DNA from 3 places in the Microbacterium sp. NPDC080005 genome. Region 2 is predicted to be linked to each of the others. Evidence: predicted binding sites of a transcription regulator. Region 2 holds the regulator's gene; each other region holds the start of a gene.
The links. The regulator HrcA, encoded in region 2, represses chaperone genes, less so after heat shock. The targets are predictions, from matches to a motif close to TTNGCACTCGNNNNNNNCGAGTGCNAA.
Positions count from the first base shown of each region.

Region 1: AB0259_RS07545 (Hsp20/alpha crystallin family protein) is a predicted target of HrcA. The motif match lies at 3,327-3,353, and genes of this name have one in related genera.
Region 3: groES (co-chaperone GroES) is a predicted target of HrcA. The motif match lies at 3,320-3,346, and genes of this name have one in related genera.

Region 1 is NZ_JBFBLD010000002.1:130,592-135,984, forward strand. It holds gene AB0259_RS07530 (SDR family oxidoreductase) at 1-51, opposite strand, end outside; gene AB0259_RS07535 (phosphatase PAP2 family protein) at 317-2,122, opposite strand; gene AB0259_RS07540 (MarR family winged helix-turn-helix transcriptional regulator) at 2,314-2,742, shown strand; gene AB0259_RS07545 (Hsp20/alpha crystallin family protein) at 2,817-3,266, opposite strand; gene AB0259_RS07550 (prolyl oligopeptidase family serine peptidase) at 3,405-5,393, shown strand, end outside.
Region 2 is NZ_JBFBLD010000001.1:1,177,286-1,182,678, reverse strand. It holds gene lepA (translation elongation factor 4) at 1-913, shown strand, start outside; gene AB0259_RS05755 (DUF1990 family protein) at 923-1,573, shown strand; gene hemW (radical SAM family heme chaperone HemW) at 1,573-2,790, shown strand; gene hrcA (heat-inducible transcriptional repressor HrcA) at 2,861-3,895, shown strand; gene dnaJ (molecular chaperone DnaJ) at 3,927-5,042, shown strand; gene AB0259_RS05735 (16S rRNA (uracil(1498)-N(3))-methyltransferase) at 5,045-5,393, shown strand, end outside.
Region 3 is NZ_JBFBLD010000002.1:1,334,080-1,339,472, forward strand. It holds gene tsaB (tRNA (adenosine(37)-N6)-threonylcarbamoyltransferase complex dimerization subunit type 1 TsaB) at 1-51, shown strand, start outside; gene rimI (ribosomal protein S18-alanine N-acetyltransferase) at 48-545, shown strand; gene tsaD (tRNA (adenosine(37)-N6)-threonylcarbamoyltransferase complex transferase subunit TsaD) at 547-1,605, shown strand; gene AB0259_RS13235 (hypothetical protein) at 1,602-2,081, shown strand; gene AB0259_RS13240 (class I SAM-dependent methyltransferase) at 2,083-3,282, opposite strand; gene groES (co-chaperone GroES) at 3,435-3,731, shown strand; gene rarD (EamA family transporter RarD) at 3,873-4,811, shown strand; gene AB0259_RS13255 (ABC transporter substrate-binding protein) at 4,968-5,393, shown strand, end outside.

The DNA.
Region 1 (5,393 bases), on a different contig from region 2:
GCCGCGCGCGCCTCCGCTGATGAGTGCGACCTTCCCGGTGATTCGTCCCATGGTGGAACTCCTTTCGATCCGCCTCTAATCTACACCTGTCGATTAGCGCCGGATCGGGTTCGCGTCGGCCTCAGCGCACCCCTCGATGGCGCATCACAAATTGATAACAAGAAACCCTTGCCACCGTTACCTCGCCGTTATACATTCATTGCACGGTAGATGTTTTGCTGTGGCAGCTACCGACATGTGATTGCAGGACACTCTTGGTGCAAAGGGACAAGGGCCGGCTGGATGCCTCTCCAGCCGGCCCTTACTGCGTGACGCGTCAGACGGTCGCGCTCAGGCGACGACGCACGATCAGCACCACGCCGAGACCGAGCAGCGCCGCCCCGGCACCGCCCGCGACCCACAGCGGGGCGGACTGACCACCCGTCGACGCGAGCTCGTCGTCGACAGCTGCGGGCTCACTGTTCCCGATCGTCACGGCGGCCCAGCCGACGAGTTCACCCGACTCGTCGACGACGGCGACACGGTGCGCACCCTCGTCGAGGTCGGCCGGCAGCGCGAAGCTCGCCGAGCCGGCGGCATCCGCGGTCGTCCCACCCAGCGCCGTCGGCGTCGAATAGATGAACCCGTAGTAGCGGTCACCGGCGGTCAGACCCGAGACCACGACACGGTCGCCGCGGACGGATGCCTGGATGCGGCCCTCCGCCGCCGCCGGCAGGTCGTCGCCGTTCGCGACGGGAGCGCTCGGCGAGCCGCCGGTCGAGGGCAGCGAGGGCTGCGGCGCCGGGGTCGCCTCGGGGCTGGGGGTCGGCTCCGGGGCCGGGGTGGGCTCAGGGGTGGGGGTCGGCTCGGGAGCCGGGGTCGGCTCGGGGGTCGGCGTCGGCTCCGGGGTGGGCTCGCCACCGGCATCCCCGATGACGATCGAGCCGTCGTCCTTCACGGTGACCTCCGCGGCCATCGCCGCAGCGAGGTTCATGCGCTGCCAGCTCTCCTGCTCACCCACGTCGAGCGGATGACCGGAATCCGCTGCCGTCAGGGCGAGCAGCTGCCGACGCTGTTCGGGCGTCAGGTCGGGCTGGGTCGAGACCAGCAGCTCCTCCGCACCCTCGGGCACGACGACGGGGGCACCCTTGGGTCCGACGTCGGGGAAGCCGTACCCGAGGCGCTCCTCGTAGTAGGCCAGGGCGTCTTCCGTGGACATGTAGGGGGCGTCCTCGGCGATGCAATTCTCGAGCGTGTCACCGCACCCGGCTTCGAGGACGTCGCGGATCTCCTGACCCGCCTCCTCGACGAGAGCGCGCATCTCGGGGTCGGCGAGGCGCAGCGCGATGATCTTCTGGCCCATCATCCGACCGCTGATGACGTCGAGCGCGTAGTGCGCCGCCATGACGATGCGGTTGTCGGACGCCTCGGCCGTGCGAGCGAGGATCTGCGGCGCGAGCTCGGGCAGCATCTCGGCCAGCGCCGTGCCCTGCCAGTAGGCCTGCGACGTGTGTCCCGACGGATACGATCCGCTCGTCGAGCCCCACGCGTCGCCGCCCTCCTTGTCGCGGTACTCGAGCTGTGTCGTCGTGTCGAGTCGCAGGTACGGGCGGTCGTAGTCGAAGTAGTTCTTCGGTGGGTTGCTCGACGAGGTCGAACCGAGCTTCCCGCTCTCCTTGCTCAGCAGCCACGTGGTCTTCGGCAGCTCTCCTGCCACAGCAGCCTCGGTGTAGATCGCGCCGAGCTTCTGGCCGAACGCGTCGGCCATGCTGATCGACATGTCCTCGTACTGGTCGACGATCGCCCGCTGCACCTGCTCGTCGGACGCGGTGAGGTTGATCCGGCTGGTGATCTCGTCGTTGTAGTCCATGACGGCGGCGTTGCCGCCCTCGCCGCGGTCGGTGCGCAGGTCGTCGAAGACGTCCATCATCCGCACCGACCAGTTGTCGGCACTGGGTGAGCTCGAGTCTCCCGTCGAGGCGGTCGCGTCCGACGTATACGTCGCGTTCTTCTGCTCCTCGGTGAAGCCGGTGGCGGCGAAGGCCGGTCCGGCGGTCAGGGTGCAGGCGACGAGGACACCGAGTCCGCTGATCGCCGCGCCGACGCGGACGCCGGTTCTGCCTGTGTGTTTCTTCACGCTCACGGGCGCGCCTCACTTCCGTTGGTTGCGGGGTTGGTCGCAGACTACCGAGGCACGCACGACTTGTCAGGACATAGCAACAAGGGCCTTCATGAGAATCCTCTCTTCGACGGGAGAACGGAGCGTGGCGGCGTGGTTGCCAGGGGGTGTCGAGCCGTCGGGGCGGCGTCGACGGCGACGCTACAGTTGACGCCATGACAGACCGCCGCCTCGCCATCGCCGCCTGGGAGAGTCTCTTCCGCGCGCAGCACGAGGTGCTGGCGGAGATCGGGCAGGACTTCGAAGGGCACGAGCTGTCGAGCGGCGAGTACGACGTGCTGCTCACGGTCACCCGCGGCGAGGACCACACCGCCCGACTGCGCGACGTGACGGCGAACATGCTCATCAGTCAGCCGAGCGTCTCGCGGCTGGTGGACCGGATGGTGACGCGCGGCCTGGTGTCCAAGTGTCCCGACCCTCAGGACGGGCGCGGCGCCCTCATCCGAGCCACGGAGAAGGGTGCGACGATGTTCCGCCGCCTCGCGACGACGCACGGGCGCACGATCGCCGAGCGGATGTCGGTGCTCACCGACGACGAACTGGCTCAGCTCGAGAAGCTGACCGCACGCCTGCGCGGCGTCTGACGAGACGAGAATCGCCCCGCACCCGAGACGGGGTGCGGGGCGATCGTCATCTCATCGCCCTGACGGCGGGTCGATCACTGGTCGATCGGCTGCGGCTCGCTCTCGCGCGCCGAGATGGTCGGAGCCGAACCGTCGGCGACCACCTCGACCTTGCGCGGCTTGGCCTTCTCGCTCACCGGGATGGTGACGGTCAGGACGCCGTTGTTGTAGGTCGCGGTGATGGCGTCGGTGTCGATGCCCTGCCCGAGGTTGAGCTGGCGGAGGAAGCTCGCGGTCTCACGCTCGCGCGTGATCCACTTGACCCCCTCGCCGGACGACAGCGTGCGCTCGGCGCGGATGGTCAGCAGCTGACCGTCGACGTCGATGTCGACCGAGCCCGGGTCGATGCCGGGAAGGTCGGCGTTCAGGACGTAGTGGTCGCCGTCGCGGTACAGGTCCATCGGCATCCGTCGCGGGCCGCGGCGCGTGTCGAAGAGCGTCGACGCCAGGCGGTCGATCTCACGGAACGGGTCGTAGGTCGCCATGATTCTCTCCTTTGTCGTGTGGTCTCAAAGTTGAGCCCCAGCGGCTCAAGTAGGTCTAGATTAGCACTCTCCCTACACGAGTGCCAATGGTTCTCCGACGGCGAACGAGCCTCGTCGAGGTCCCCGTAGGCTGACGTCATGAGCGCCGCCGAGACCGCCCCCGAGCCCGCCGACCCCTTCCTCTGGCTGGAGGAGATCGACGGCCCCGCGGCCCTCGCGTGGGCCTCGGCACGCACTGCGGAGACCGAGGCCGTCTATGCCGGCGCGGCGAGGGACGCGCTCGAGAGCCGGCTGACCGGCATCCTGCAGGACCCCGATCGACTCGTCGTGCCGAGCCGGCACGGCGATCTCATGTACGACCTGTGGCGGGATGCCGACAACCCGCGCGGCCTCTGGCGCCGGACATCCCTCGCCGACTTCGCGGCGGGCTCCCCCACGTGGGATGTGCTGCTCGACATCGACGCGCTCGGCCGCGAGGAGGGCGCGTCCTGGGCCTTCGCCGGCGCGACCCACGGCCCCGCCGGCAGCGGACGTGCGCTGGTCCGGCTCAGCCCCGACGGCGGTGACGCGGCCGTCGTCCGGGAGTTCGACCTCGAGTCCCGGCGATTCGTCGACGACGCCCCCTTCATCCTCGGCGCCGACAAGCACCGCGTCTCGTGGATCGATCGGGACACCCTGCTCGTCGCGACGGCGCTGCACGGCGGCGACACCACCGACTCGGGCTACCCGATCAGCGCACGCGCGTGGCGGCGCGGCGAAGGGCTCGATGACGCTCCCCCGATCGTCACCGGCGAGCCGTCGGACGTCGGCGTCTTCGTGCACGTCGACCGCACGGCGGGCACGGCGACACCGATGGTCGTCGTCGCGCACGACTTTTTCCACTCCGAGGCGTGGGTCTGGGACGGCGGCGAGCCGCGCCTGATCGCCGTGCCGCAGGATGCCCACGCCGATGTGCACGGCGACCTCGTCGCCGTGCGGACGACGACCCCGTGGCGCATCGGAGATACGACGCATCCGTCGGGCACCCTCCTCATCGGTCCCCTGGAGACCGTGACGAGCGGCGACGGATCCGACCTGCGCGTCGCCTTCATCCCGACGGACACCGCGGTGCTGGAGTCCTGGACCTGGACGAAGACCCGCCTCGTCCTGTCGGTCCTGGATCGGGTGCAGAGCAGGCTGGTGTCGCTCGACCCCGTGACGCTGACCGGTGACGACCTCGATCTGGGCCTCGGCGACGACGACCTCTTCAGCGCCAACGTCGCGACGGCGGACGCCGACGAGGACGACCAGCTCTGGATCGTGGCACGCGGATTCCTGACGCCGCCGACCCTGCTCGTACTCGACCCGGGAGCGGCGCCGCGAGTGGTCGACCGGAGTCGGGCGACCTTCGACACGACCGGGCTCGTCGCCGAGCAGCACTGGGCGACGTCGGCCGACGGCACCCGCGTGCCGTACTTCGAAGTCGGCCCGCGCGAGCGCCGCGGCGCCCTGCCCGTGCTGATGAACGGGTACGGCGGCTTCGAGCACGCCCTCACGCCCGAGTATCCGACGATCGTGGGACCGGCGTGGCTCGAACGGGGCCGCGTCTACGTCGTCGCGAACATCCGCGGCGGAGGCGAGTTCGGTCCGGAGTGGCATCTCGCCGCGCTTCGCGAGAACCGGCACCGCGCCTACGAGGACTTCGCCGCCGTCTCCCGTGACCTCGTCGCGCGCGGCGTGTCGACACCGGACCGCATCGCCTGCCACGGGCGCAGCAACGGCGGGCTGCTCGTCGGCAACATGCTGACGCAGTACCCCGACGATTTCGGCGCGATCGTCTGCGGGGTCCCCCTCCTCGACATGCGCCGGTACACGCGCCTCTCCGCCGGCGCCAGTTGGATCGCCGAGTACGGCGACCCCGACGATCCAAGCGACTGGGAGTTCGTGAAGACCTTCTCGCCGTACCACCTGATCGAGCCCGGGCGGCGGTACCCGGCATCCCTCATCTACGCCGCGGCCAGCGACGACCGGGTAGGGCCCGTGCAGGCGCGCAAGATGGCGGCCCGGTTGGCGGGCGAGACGGATGCCGAGGTGCACTACCTCGAGCCCGTCGAAGGCGGGCACGCGGGGACGATCGATGCCGCGGCG
Region 2 (5,393 bases):
CTACCCGATCGACGGCAGCGACTACGCCGAGCTGCGTGAGGCGCTCGACAAGCTCAAGCTGTCGGATGCCTCGCTGCAGTACGAACCCGAGACCTCCGTCGCCCTCGGCTTCGGCTTCCGGTGCGGATTCCTCGGCCTGCTGCACCTCGAGATCATCACCGAGCGTCTCGCCCGCGAGTTCGGGCTCGACCTCATCACAACGGCGCCCTCGGTCACCTACGAGGTCATGACCGACACTGGCGAGACCGTGACGGTCACCAACCCGTCCGAGTACCCCGACGGCCGCGTCGCCGAGGTCTCCGAGCCCGTCGTGAAGGTCGGCATCCTGTTGCCGAAGGATTACGTGGGCACCGTCATGGAGCTCTGCCAGTCGCGTCGCGGGACGCTGCTGGGCATGGACTACCTCAGCGAGGACCGCGTCGAGCTGCGCTACAACATGCCCCTCGGCGAGATCGTCTTCGACTTCTTCGACCACCTGAAGTCCAAGACTCAGGGGTACGCGAGCCTCGACTATGAGCCGGCCGGCTCGCAGACGGCGGACCTCGTGAAGGTCGACATCCTCCTGCAGGGCGAGAAGGTCGACGCGTTCAGCTCGATCGTCCACCGCGACAAGGCCTATTCCTACGGGACGATGATGACCGAGCGGCTGCGCAAGCTCATCCCGCGCCAGCAGTTCGAAGTGCCGATCCAGGCAGCGATCGGTGCGCGCATCATCGCCCGCGAGAACATCCGCGCCATTCGCAAGGACGTGCTCGCCAAGTGCTACGGCGGCGACATCACGCGTAAGCGCAAGCTGCTCGAGAAGCAGAAGGAGGGCAAGAAGCGCATGAAGATGGTCGGCCGCGTCGAGGTCCCCCAGGAGGCGTTCATCGCCGCGCTGTCGGGAGACGTCGAGGGCAAGGACAAGAAGTAGGCTGGCACGATGCGCCGCGGAAGTTTCCAGGCAGGAACCGTCGACTACGCCGCCGTCGGGGCGACGCAGGCACCGGATCTCATGGGCTATCCGCCGAAGGGCACGACCCCGGCGGAGGAGTCCTGGCGTCTCGGCAGCGGTGAGAGCCGCTTCGTCACCTCGAGCGAGTCGCTGCTCGGCTGGGGTGCGCAGCGCGGGGCGGGCCTTCAGGTGAGCGACGTGCGCCCGGCACCCGGTCCGATGTACTCGGGTGTGGGCTTCGACGCGGACGGCAATGCCGTCCAGCCGAGCCGCCTCGACGACGAGCAGCGGTTCGACGCCGACGGTGTGCCCTTCGCCGGTGCGGGGACGACGGTGCACCTGCGCGGCCGGGTCGGCGGGATGCGGGCGGATGCCGAGCTCCGCGTGATCTCCGTCGTCGACGAGCCGCGACGCGTCGGGTTCTCCCTCGGCACGGTCGGCGGCTCGGTCGTCAGCGGCGAGGAGTCCTTCCTCCTCGAGTGGCGCGACGACGACGAGGTCTGGTTCACAGTCCGCGCCTTCGACAAGCCGACCGGTCTCTTGTACCGCGTCTGGCGCCCGCTCGTGAGGCGACGCCGGCGCGCGCTGTTCCAGGGGTACCTGCAGGCGATGTCGCCCATGTACGCCACCGGCTCCTGATGGGGTCCGCTCTTCCCCTCGGCGATCCCGCACCGGCCGACGGCGCTCTTCCCGCCGACGTGACCGTCTCGGACGACGTCGACTTCGGCGTCTACCTGCACGTCCCGTTCTGCCGCGTCCGCTGCGGCTACTGCGACTTCAACACGTACACCGCCACCGAACTGCGCGGTGCCCGCCAGGACGCGTACGCCGACGAGGTCCTGCGCGAGATCGAGATCTCCCGCCGCGTCCTCGGCGACCGCGGGCCGCTCCGCCCCGCGCAGACGGTGTTCTTCGGCGGAGGCACCCCGACCCTCCTGCCGCCGGGTGATCTGGCGCGGATGCTCGACGGCGTCCGCGACACCTTCGGGTTGGCCGAGGGTGCGGAGGTGACGGTCGAGGCGAACCCCGACACGATGACGGATGCCGTGGCTCGGACGCTCGCGGAGGCGGGCGTCACGCGTCTCTCGGTCGGCATGCAGTCCGCCGTCCCGCACGTCCTGGCCGCCCTCGACCGGACGCACGACCCGGCGAACATCGCGACGGCCGTCGCCGCGGCACGGCGCGCCGGGCTCGCCGTGAGCCTGGACCTCATCTACGGCGCGCCGGGGGAGTCGCTCGAGGACTGGCGCGCCTCGCTCGAGACGGCGACGGCGCTCGCGCCCGACCACGTCTCGGCCTATGCGCTCATCGTGGAGGACGGCACGAAACTCGAGCGTCAGATCCGTCGCGGCGAGGTGGTCGCACCCGACGACGACCTGCAGGCCGACATGTACGAGCTGGCCGACGAGCTGCTCGCCGCGGCCGGCTACGAATGGTACGAGGTCTCGAACTGGTCCACGAGCCGCGCCCAGCGGTCGCGGCACAACCTCTCGTACTGGCGGGGTCAGGATTGGTGGGGCTTCGGCCCCGGCGCGCACAGCCACATCGGCGGGCTGCGGTGGTGGAACGTGAAGCACCCCGCGGCCTACGCGCAGCGTCTGGCCGCCGGGCAGTCCCCGGCCGCGGGACGGGAGCGACCGGATGCCGAGGCCCGCCGCCTCGAGGACATCCTGCTGCGCTCGCGCATCGCCGACGGCGTCGCAGTGGACGAGGTGACGGTCGCGGGACGGCGGAACGTGGCATCCCTCATCGCCGACGGACTCGTCGAGGGCGCCGCCGCCGTGCGCGGCACGATCGTGCTGACCCGGCGGGGGAGGCTCCTGGCCGACGCGGTCGTCCGCGCGCTGACCGCGTGATCCGAGCAGATCGCTTCACGCGCGGTAGAATTGGCACTCCAAGATCGAGAGTGCCAGCGGAGGAGGGGTGATGGTCTCGGAACGCGGTCTGCAGGTGCTGCGTGCGATCGTGCAGGACTACGTCGACACGCGCGAGCCCGTCGGGAGCAAGGCGATCGTCGATCGCCACCAGTTCGGGGTGTCCGCCGCCACGATCCGCAACGACATGGCGCTGCTCGAGGACGAGGAGCTCATCACCGCCCCGCACACCTCGTCGGGCCGTGTGCCGACGGACAAGGGCTACCGGGTCTTCGTCGATCACCTCGCCGAGGTGCGCCCGTTGACGTCCGCGCAGCGGTCCGCGATCGGCGCCTTCCTCGAGGACACCGGCGACCTCGACGACCTCCTCGTGCGCACCGTGCGCACGCTCACGCGCCTCACCGGCCAGGTCGCGATCGTGCAGTACCCCTCCTTCGCCCGAGCCAACGTGTCGCACATCGAGGTCGTGCACCTCGGCGGGACCCGTGTCGTCATCATCGTCGTGACTGACACCGGACGCGTCTCGCAGCGGGTGACTTTCCTCGCAACCGAGCCCACCGCCGAAGAGGCGCAGCAGCTCAAGCTCGCGATGGCCGCGCTGCTGACCGGCAAGAGCGTCCGCGACGGTGCCGCGGCCATCGCCCGCACCCTGGAGGACGAGGCCCCTGCGCCGCGTGAGGAGAACCGTCGGATCGTGTTGCGAGCGATCGGCGAGGAACTGGACGAGTTCCGCTCGGACCGCATGGTCATGGCCGGGTCGGCGACCCTCGCACGTCGGGAGGCCGACTTCCGCGGCAGCATCTATCCTTTGCTCGAGGCGATCGAGGAGCAGGTCACGCTCCTCCGCCTCATGGGCGAGATGGTCGCGGACGACCGTGGTCTGGCGACCAGCATCGGCCGCGAGAACGAGCCGTTCGGGCTCGCCGAGGCATCCGTCGTCGCGGGGGACTACGACGCCGGCGGTTCGCAGGCACGCGTCGGCGTCCTGGGGCCGACCCGCATGGACTATCCCACCAATCTCGCGGCGGTCCGTGCCGTCGCGCACTATCTGACGCGTCTGCTCGAAGAAGACGAGAAGTCGCGCTGAACGAATCGGCCTCCGGGCCGGAGAGGTGATTGTGGCTGACCACTACGAGGTCCTGGGCGTCGCGCGCGACGCGAGCCCGGACGAGATCAAGAAGGCGTACCGCCGACTGGCGCGCCAGCTCCACCCCGACGTCAACCCGGGTGAGGATGCGGCGGAGCGCTTCAAGCTCGTCACGCACGCGTACGACGTCCTGAGCGATCCGGACCAGCGCCAGCGCTACGACCTGGGCGGCGACGCGGGTGCCTTCGGCGGCGCCGGTGCCGGCTTCGGCGGTTTCAGCGACATCTTCGAGACGTTCTTCGGCGGAGGCGGCGGCGGGACCCGAGCGGGTCGTCCGCGATCGCGTCGCGAGCGCGGTCAGGATGCGCTCGTTCGCGTCGACCTCACCCTCGGCGACGTCGTGTTCGGTGTCCACCGCGACATCGAGGTCGACACCGCGGTCCTGTGCGAGACCTGCCAGGGCTCCTGCTGCCAGCCGGGCACTCAGCCCGTCACGTGCGACATCTGCCACGGTTCCGGGCAGATCCAGCGGACGGTTCGGAGCCTCCTCGGCAACGTCGTCACGTCACAGCCCTGCACGACCTGTCAGGGGTACGGCACGACCATCCCCTACCCCTGCTCCACCTGCCAGGGGCAGGGTCGTGTCCGCGCCCGCCGCACCGTGTCGATCGACATCCCCGCGGGCGTCGAGACGGGGCTCCGGCTGCAGCTGCCCGGCTCGGGCGAGGTCGGTCCCGCGGGCGGCGCGAACGGCGACCTGTACCTCGAGGTCACCGTCGCGCCGCACGACGTGTTCAGCCGCGACGGCGACGACCTGCTCGCGACCCTCGAGGTGTCGATGATCGACGCGATCCTGGGCACCGGCGTCACGATCGACTCGCTCGACGGCCCCGTCGACCTCGAGATCCGTCAGGGCGTGCAGGCCGGCGACGAGCTCACGATCCGCGGTCGTGGCATCACGCCCCTGCGCGGTGAGCAGCGTGGCGACCTCCGGGTCGCGGTGCAGGTCGTGACGCCCTCCCACCTCGACCCGAAGTCGCGTGCACTCGTGCAGGAGCTCGCGAAGCGCACGCGGCCCGCGCCGCCGCACCTCGCCGAGTTCCACCCCGGGCTGTTCTCGAAGCTCCGCGACAAGTTCAAGCGCTGACCGTGGCCCTGCACTTCCTCACCGAGGATGCCCGTGCCGCCCGCCCCGGCGATGTCGTGCGGCTGACCGGGGCCGAGGCCCACCACGCCGCCGCCGTGCGTCGCATCCGGGTCGGCGAGGGCGTGACCGTCGGCGACGGCCGCGGCCTCTGGCTCACCGGGACGGCCTCCTCGGTCGCCCCGAAGGAGGTCGTGGTCGAGGTCGTGGAACGCGCCGAGCATCCGCAGCCGTCGCCCCGCACGGTGCTCGTGCAGGCGCTCGCAAAGGGCGACCGTGACGAGCTCGCCGTGCAGGCGGCGACCGAGCTGGGCGTCGATGCGATCCTTCCCTGGCAGGCCGGGCGATCCGTCT
Region 3 (5,393 bases), on a different contig from region 2:
CGGGCACCCGACGTGACGCTGCCCGGTGCCCGGAAGAAGGTCGGCTCGTGAGCCTCCGCACCGCGACCGCCGCGGACCTCGACGACATCATGCGTCTCGAGCGGGCCTCGTTCCCGACCGACGCCTGGAGCGAGGCGCTCATGGCGGGGGAGCTCGCCTCCCCGCACGGCCAGTACGTCGTGGACGTCGAGGGCGGGCGCCTGATCGGGTACGGCGGCGTCCGGGCTGTGCAGGGCGCGGCGGATGCCGACATCCAGACCATCGCGATCGCCGCCGACGCGCGGGGCCGCGGTCGGGGACGCGCGCTGCTGCGCGCACTGCTCACCACCGCTCGCACCCGCGGCGCTCGCGAGATGTTCCTCGAGGTCCGAGCCGACAACCCGGCCGCCTCCGCGCTGTATGCGTCCGAGGGCTTCGTCGAGGTCGGCCGCCGCCCGCGGTACTACCAGCCCGACGACGTGGATGCGATCGTCATGCAGCTCGATCTCGTCGCCTGGGACGCGCGCAACACCGCCGCTCCGACCGCCGCGGAAGGATGGTGCTGACGTGACGCGCGAACCCCTCGTCCTCGGCATCGAGACGAGCTGCGACGAGACCGGCATCGGCATCGTCCGCGGCCGCACGCTGCTGTCGAACACGATCGCGAGCTCGATGGACGAGCACGCCCGCTACGGCGGTGTCGTTCCCGAGGTCGCCGCCCGCGCCCACCTCGAGGCCCTCCAGCCGGCCATCGAGGCGGCGCTCGCCGAAGCCGGGGTCGACCTCGACGACCTCGACGCCGTGGCCGTCACGAGCGGCCCGGGGCTGGCCGGGGCTCTCATGGTCGGCGTCGGCGCGGCGAAGGCCCTGGCGGTCAGCCTGGGCAAGCCGCTCTACGCCGTCAATCACCTCGTCGGGCACATCGCAGCCGACATCCTGACCGGCGACGAGGTCGAGTACCCGACCGTCGCGCTCCTCGTGAGCGGCGGGCACACCTCGCTGCTCCTCGTGCGCGACCTCGTCTCGGACGTCGAGCTGCTCGGCGAGACGATGGACGACGCCGCCGGCGAGGCCTTCGACAAGATCGCCCGGATCCTCGGCCTGCCCTACCCGGGCGGTCCCGAGATCGACAGGGCGGCCGCATCCGGCGACCCGCAGGCGATCCGGTTCCCGCGCGGCATGTCGCGTGCGTCCGACATGGCGGAGCATCGCTACGACTTCTCCTTCTCCGGCCTCAAGACCGCCGTCGCCCGCTGGGTGGAGCAGCGCGAGGCGGCCGGGGAGCCCGTGTCGGTGCCCGACGTCGCGGCATCCTTCCGTGAAGCGGTCGTCGACGTCCTCGTGACGAAGGCCCTCGACGCGTGCGCGCGTCACGACGTGCCCCGGCTGCTCCTGGGCGGAGGCGTGATCGCCAACAAGCGGCTGCGGGACGTCGCACTCGAGCGTGCACAGGCCGCCGGGGTGAGCGTCCGCATCCCGCCGCTGTCGCTGTGCACCGACAACGGGGCGATGATCGCCGCTCTCGCGTCCGAGCTCATCATGAGCGGACGCCCCGCCTCGACGCTCGCCTTCGGAGCGGACTCGACTCTCCCCGTCACGACGATCCAGGTGGAGCCGTCGTCATGAGCGACGAGCGGATGCCGCCGCCCGCCGCACCCGCTGTCGGCGGGACTCCCGTCGTCGAGCCCGCGTCGCCGGACGTCGCGCCGGCTCCGACGGACACCGCCCTCCCGGGAGCGCACCGGGGCGGGTTCCGTCGGGAGCTGACGCAGCCGCTCCCCGTCGCTCCGCCGCTGACCGTGCATCCCGATCCTGACGAGAAGTTCGCGCCGGATGTCCGATGGATCCCGCCGGCGCCCGTGCTCCCGCGCAGTGCGGGCTGGTCTCTGCTGTTCGGGACGCTGGCGCTCGTCCTCGCCTGCTTCGTCGGCTGGGGTTTCCCGATCGGCATCATCGGGGTCGTCCTCGCGGTCCTCGCGCTCCGTCGCCCGTGGGAGAAGCGCGAGACGGCGCTCTGGGGCCTCGGACTCAGCGTCGGGTCGCTCGTGTACAGCGCGGGGTGGCTGTGGTGGGCGGCCGCGCAGGGCGGCCTGACAGGCTGACTCAGACCCGGTCGGCGAGGACCGCGACCCGTTTCGCGCCACGGCCATCGCCGACACGCGTGAGGATCAGGGTGGCCGAGGTGTCGCCGCGCAGCGCGAGCTTGCGCCGGAACTGCGCCGGGTCTACGTCGACCCCGCGCTTCTTGATCTCGACGGTGCCGACGCCCCGAGCCTGCAGGGCGGTGTTGATCGCGGGGACCTTCAGCGGCAGGACCTCCCGTACGCGGAACGACTGCACGAAGGGGTTCGTCAAGGCGGCGTCCGAGGTCAGGTACGCGATCCCGTCGGCGACCATCCCCGCCTGCAGCGCGCGCGCGACCTCGCCGATCAAGCGCGCGCGAATGACCGCGCCCTCGGGTTCGTGCACGAACGCGCCGAGCTCGCGGACCGGTTCATCGGGCGCATCCGCCGCGGCGGTGAGCTCCGCCGCGGCGCCACCCCGCAGCACCAGCGCGGAGCGCGCGACGCCTGCGCGCCGCAGCGCACCCGACCACAGCACGAGCTCGACCGTCGATCCGTCGACGCTGATCCACTGCGCCTCGACGTCGTCGGGGAGGAGTCCGCGGTCGAGTCCCGGTCCGAGCTTGATGCCCACCGGCATCCGCTCCGCGAGGGCGAACGCCCAATCGAGCGAGGGCGACCAGTCCTCCGGCCGGGTGCGACTCGTCTCGCTGTGCCCCGCGGTCCGGCGGGCGGGGTCCAGCCACACCGCGTCGCAGCCGGTCAGGTCCGTCTCCTCGGCGCGGCCGTGCTGCACGGTGACGGCCTCACCGAAGGGTGCGAGGTTGTACGCCGCGAGAGCGGCGGTCGTCTCGTCCGCGTCGACGGCGAGGACGTCGAGCCCGATGCCGGCGAACCCCAGCGCGTCACCGCCGATGCCGCATCCGAGGTCCGCGACGCGGGTGATTCCGGCGTCTCGGAATCGCGCGGCGTGGCGGGCGGCGACCTCGAGACGTGTCGCCTGTTCGAGACCTGCGCGGGTGAACAGCATCCGGTCGGCGAAGGGACCGAACTTGGCCTGCGCCCGCACGCGCAGGTGGGCCTGTCCGACGACGGCGGACACCAGGTCGGGGGAGTGGCCGGCCGCACGCAGTCGGGAGACGGCGGTGGCGACCTCGGCAGTGGATGCCAGGGGTCCGACCTCATCGATCAGCCGCAGTCCCTGGGGCGTCAGGAGAGCGGTGAGTTCGGCCTGTTCCATCCGGCCAGCCTAGGCCGACGCGGCATCCGTCATCGTGTTGGCACTCGCGTTGCGTGAGTGCCAACCGGCCTCTAGACTTTCGTTAGCACTCTCGGTAAGCGAGTGCTGATGAGTCTTGAAGCAGGACCCCACCAGCAAGAAAGAGGTAGACCGTGTCGGTTTCCATCAAGCCGCTCGAAGACCGCATCGTCATCAAGCAGGTCGAGGCCGAGCAGACCACCGCGAGTGGCCTGGTCATCCCTGACACCGCCAAGGAGAAGCCCCAGGAGGGCGAGGTCGTGGCCGTGGGCCCCGGCCGCATCGACGACAACGGCAACCGCGTTCCGCTCGACGTCGCCGTCGGCGACCGCGTCCTGTACAGCAAGTACGGCGGCACCGAGGTCAAGTTCGGCGCCGACGAGTTCCTCGTCCTGTCGGCTCGCGACGTCCTGGCGGTCGTCGTCCGCTGACACGCAGCGATCAGCAGAGGGCTCGGATGCTTCGGCATCCGGGCCCTCTCTCGTTCCTGTCCGCGGTGTTGGCAGGATCCGCACGACCGGCGGCAGTCCGCGGGATGTGCTCGCTGTCATGACCGTCGTAGGCTTGTGCTCATGACACCCGAGCAGGCCGCGCGCGAGAAGTCCCTGGGCGCGATCTTCGTCTTCTCGGCCTATGTCCTGTGGGGCTTCCTGCCCCTGTACTTCGTCAGCCTCGCACCGACCACCCCCTGGGAGGTCGTCGGCTGGCGCATCCTGTTGAGCCTCGTCTTCTGTCTCGCGCTGCTCGCGATCACGCGCGGCTGGGGGCGGATGCGCGTGATCCTGCACGATCGCCGGCTGATGCTCTGGACCCTCCTCGCCGGACTGCTCATCTACGTCAACTGGCAGGTCTTCCTGATCGGCACCCTCACGGGCCACGTCGTCGAAACGAGCCTGGGCTACTTCATCAACCCGATCGCGACCGTGCTCCTCGGCGTCATCGTCCTGAAGGAGCGCCTGCGGACCGTTCAGTGGGTCGCCGTGGGCATCGCCGGCACAGCCGTCGTCGTGATCATCGTCGCGGTCGGTCGGGTGCCGTGGATCGCCCTCGCGCTCGCAGCGAGCTTCGCGACGTACGGTCTCGTCAAGAAGAAGATCGGACCGTCGGTGGATGCCGTGAGCGGCCTCACCCTCGAGTCCTTCTGGCTCGTGCCGATCGCTGTCCTGCAGCTCGTCCTGGTCGGCGTCACCTCCGGCCTGACGATGGGCACTCAGGGCGCCGCACACACGACGCTGCTCCTGCTCGCCGGTGCGGTGACGGCGACCCCGCTCCTCTTCTTCTCCGCCGGGGCCCGTCGCACGTCGCTCACCGTGATCGGCATCCTGCAGTTCGTCGCCCCGATCATGCAGTTCCTCACGGGAGTCCTCATCCTGGGGGAGCCGATGCCGTTCGAGCGATGGATCGGGTTCGCCCTGGTCTGGGTCGCCGTGGCGGTGTTCACCGTCGACTCGATCGTGGCCTCCCGGCGCAGCCGGACCCGCGCCGAGGCGGTCGTCCCAGACCCCGTCTGAAGACGACGGATACCGCATCCCGGCACCGTTATGGGAGCGTGCCCACCTCGTTACACATCGTTAACGAACGGCAACATTGGGGAGACGAGCGCGCCGCTAGGTTGAACACACCGGGCTGGTCCCGAACTGACCCGTGTCACCACAGCAAGGAGCACAATGAGCGTTCTCACCCGTTCGCGTTCCGCAAAGGTCATGGGCGCCATCGCCCTGATCGGCGCGAGCGCAATGGTCCTGGCCGGCTGCGCCGGTTCCTCGACCCCCACTGCATCCGGCGGCGCCTCCGAGGAGCCCGCCGGTTTCGACTTCCCGGTCAACTGCGACGAGGCACAGCCCGCGTCGTACACCCCGGAGTACACCTCCACGTCGGAGGGTCCTGCCACCGACCTCGAGTACACGATCGGCACGGCCCTGCCCGTGACCGGCAACCTCGCCTTCCTCGGCCCGCCCGAGATCGCCGGCACCGAGTACGCCGCATCCGAGGTGAACGCCGCTGACAAGGGCGTGACCATCAACCTCGTCCAGGGCGACTCGGGCGACACCGACAACAAGGCCTACGAGACCGAGATCCCGCGTCTGCTGAAC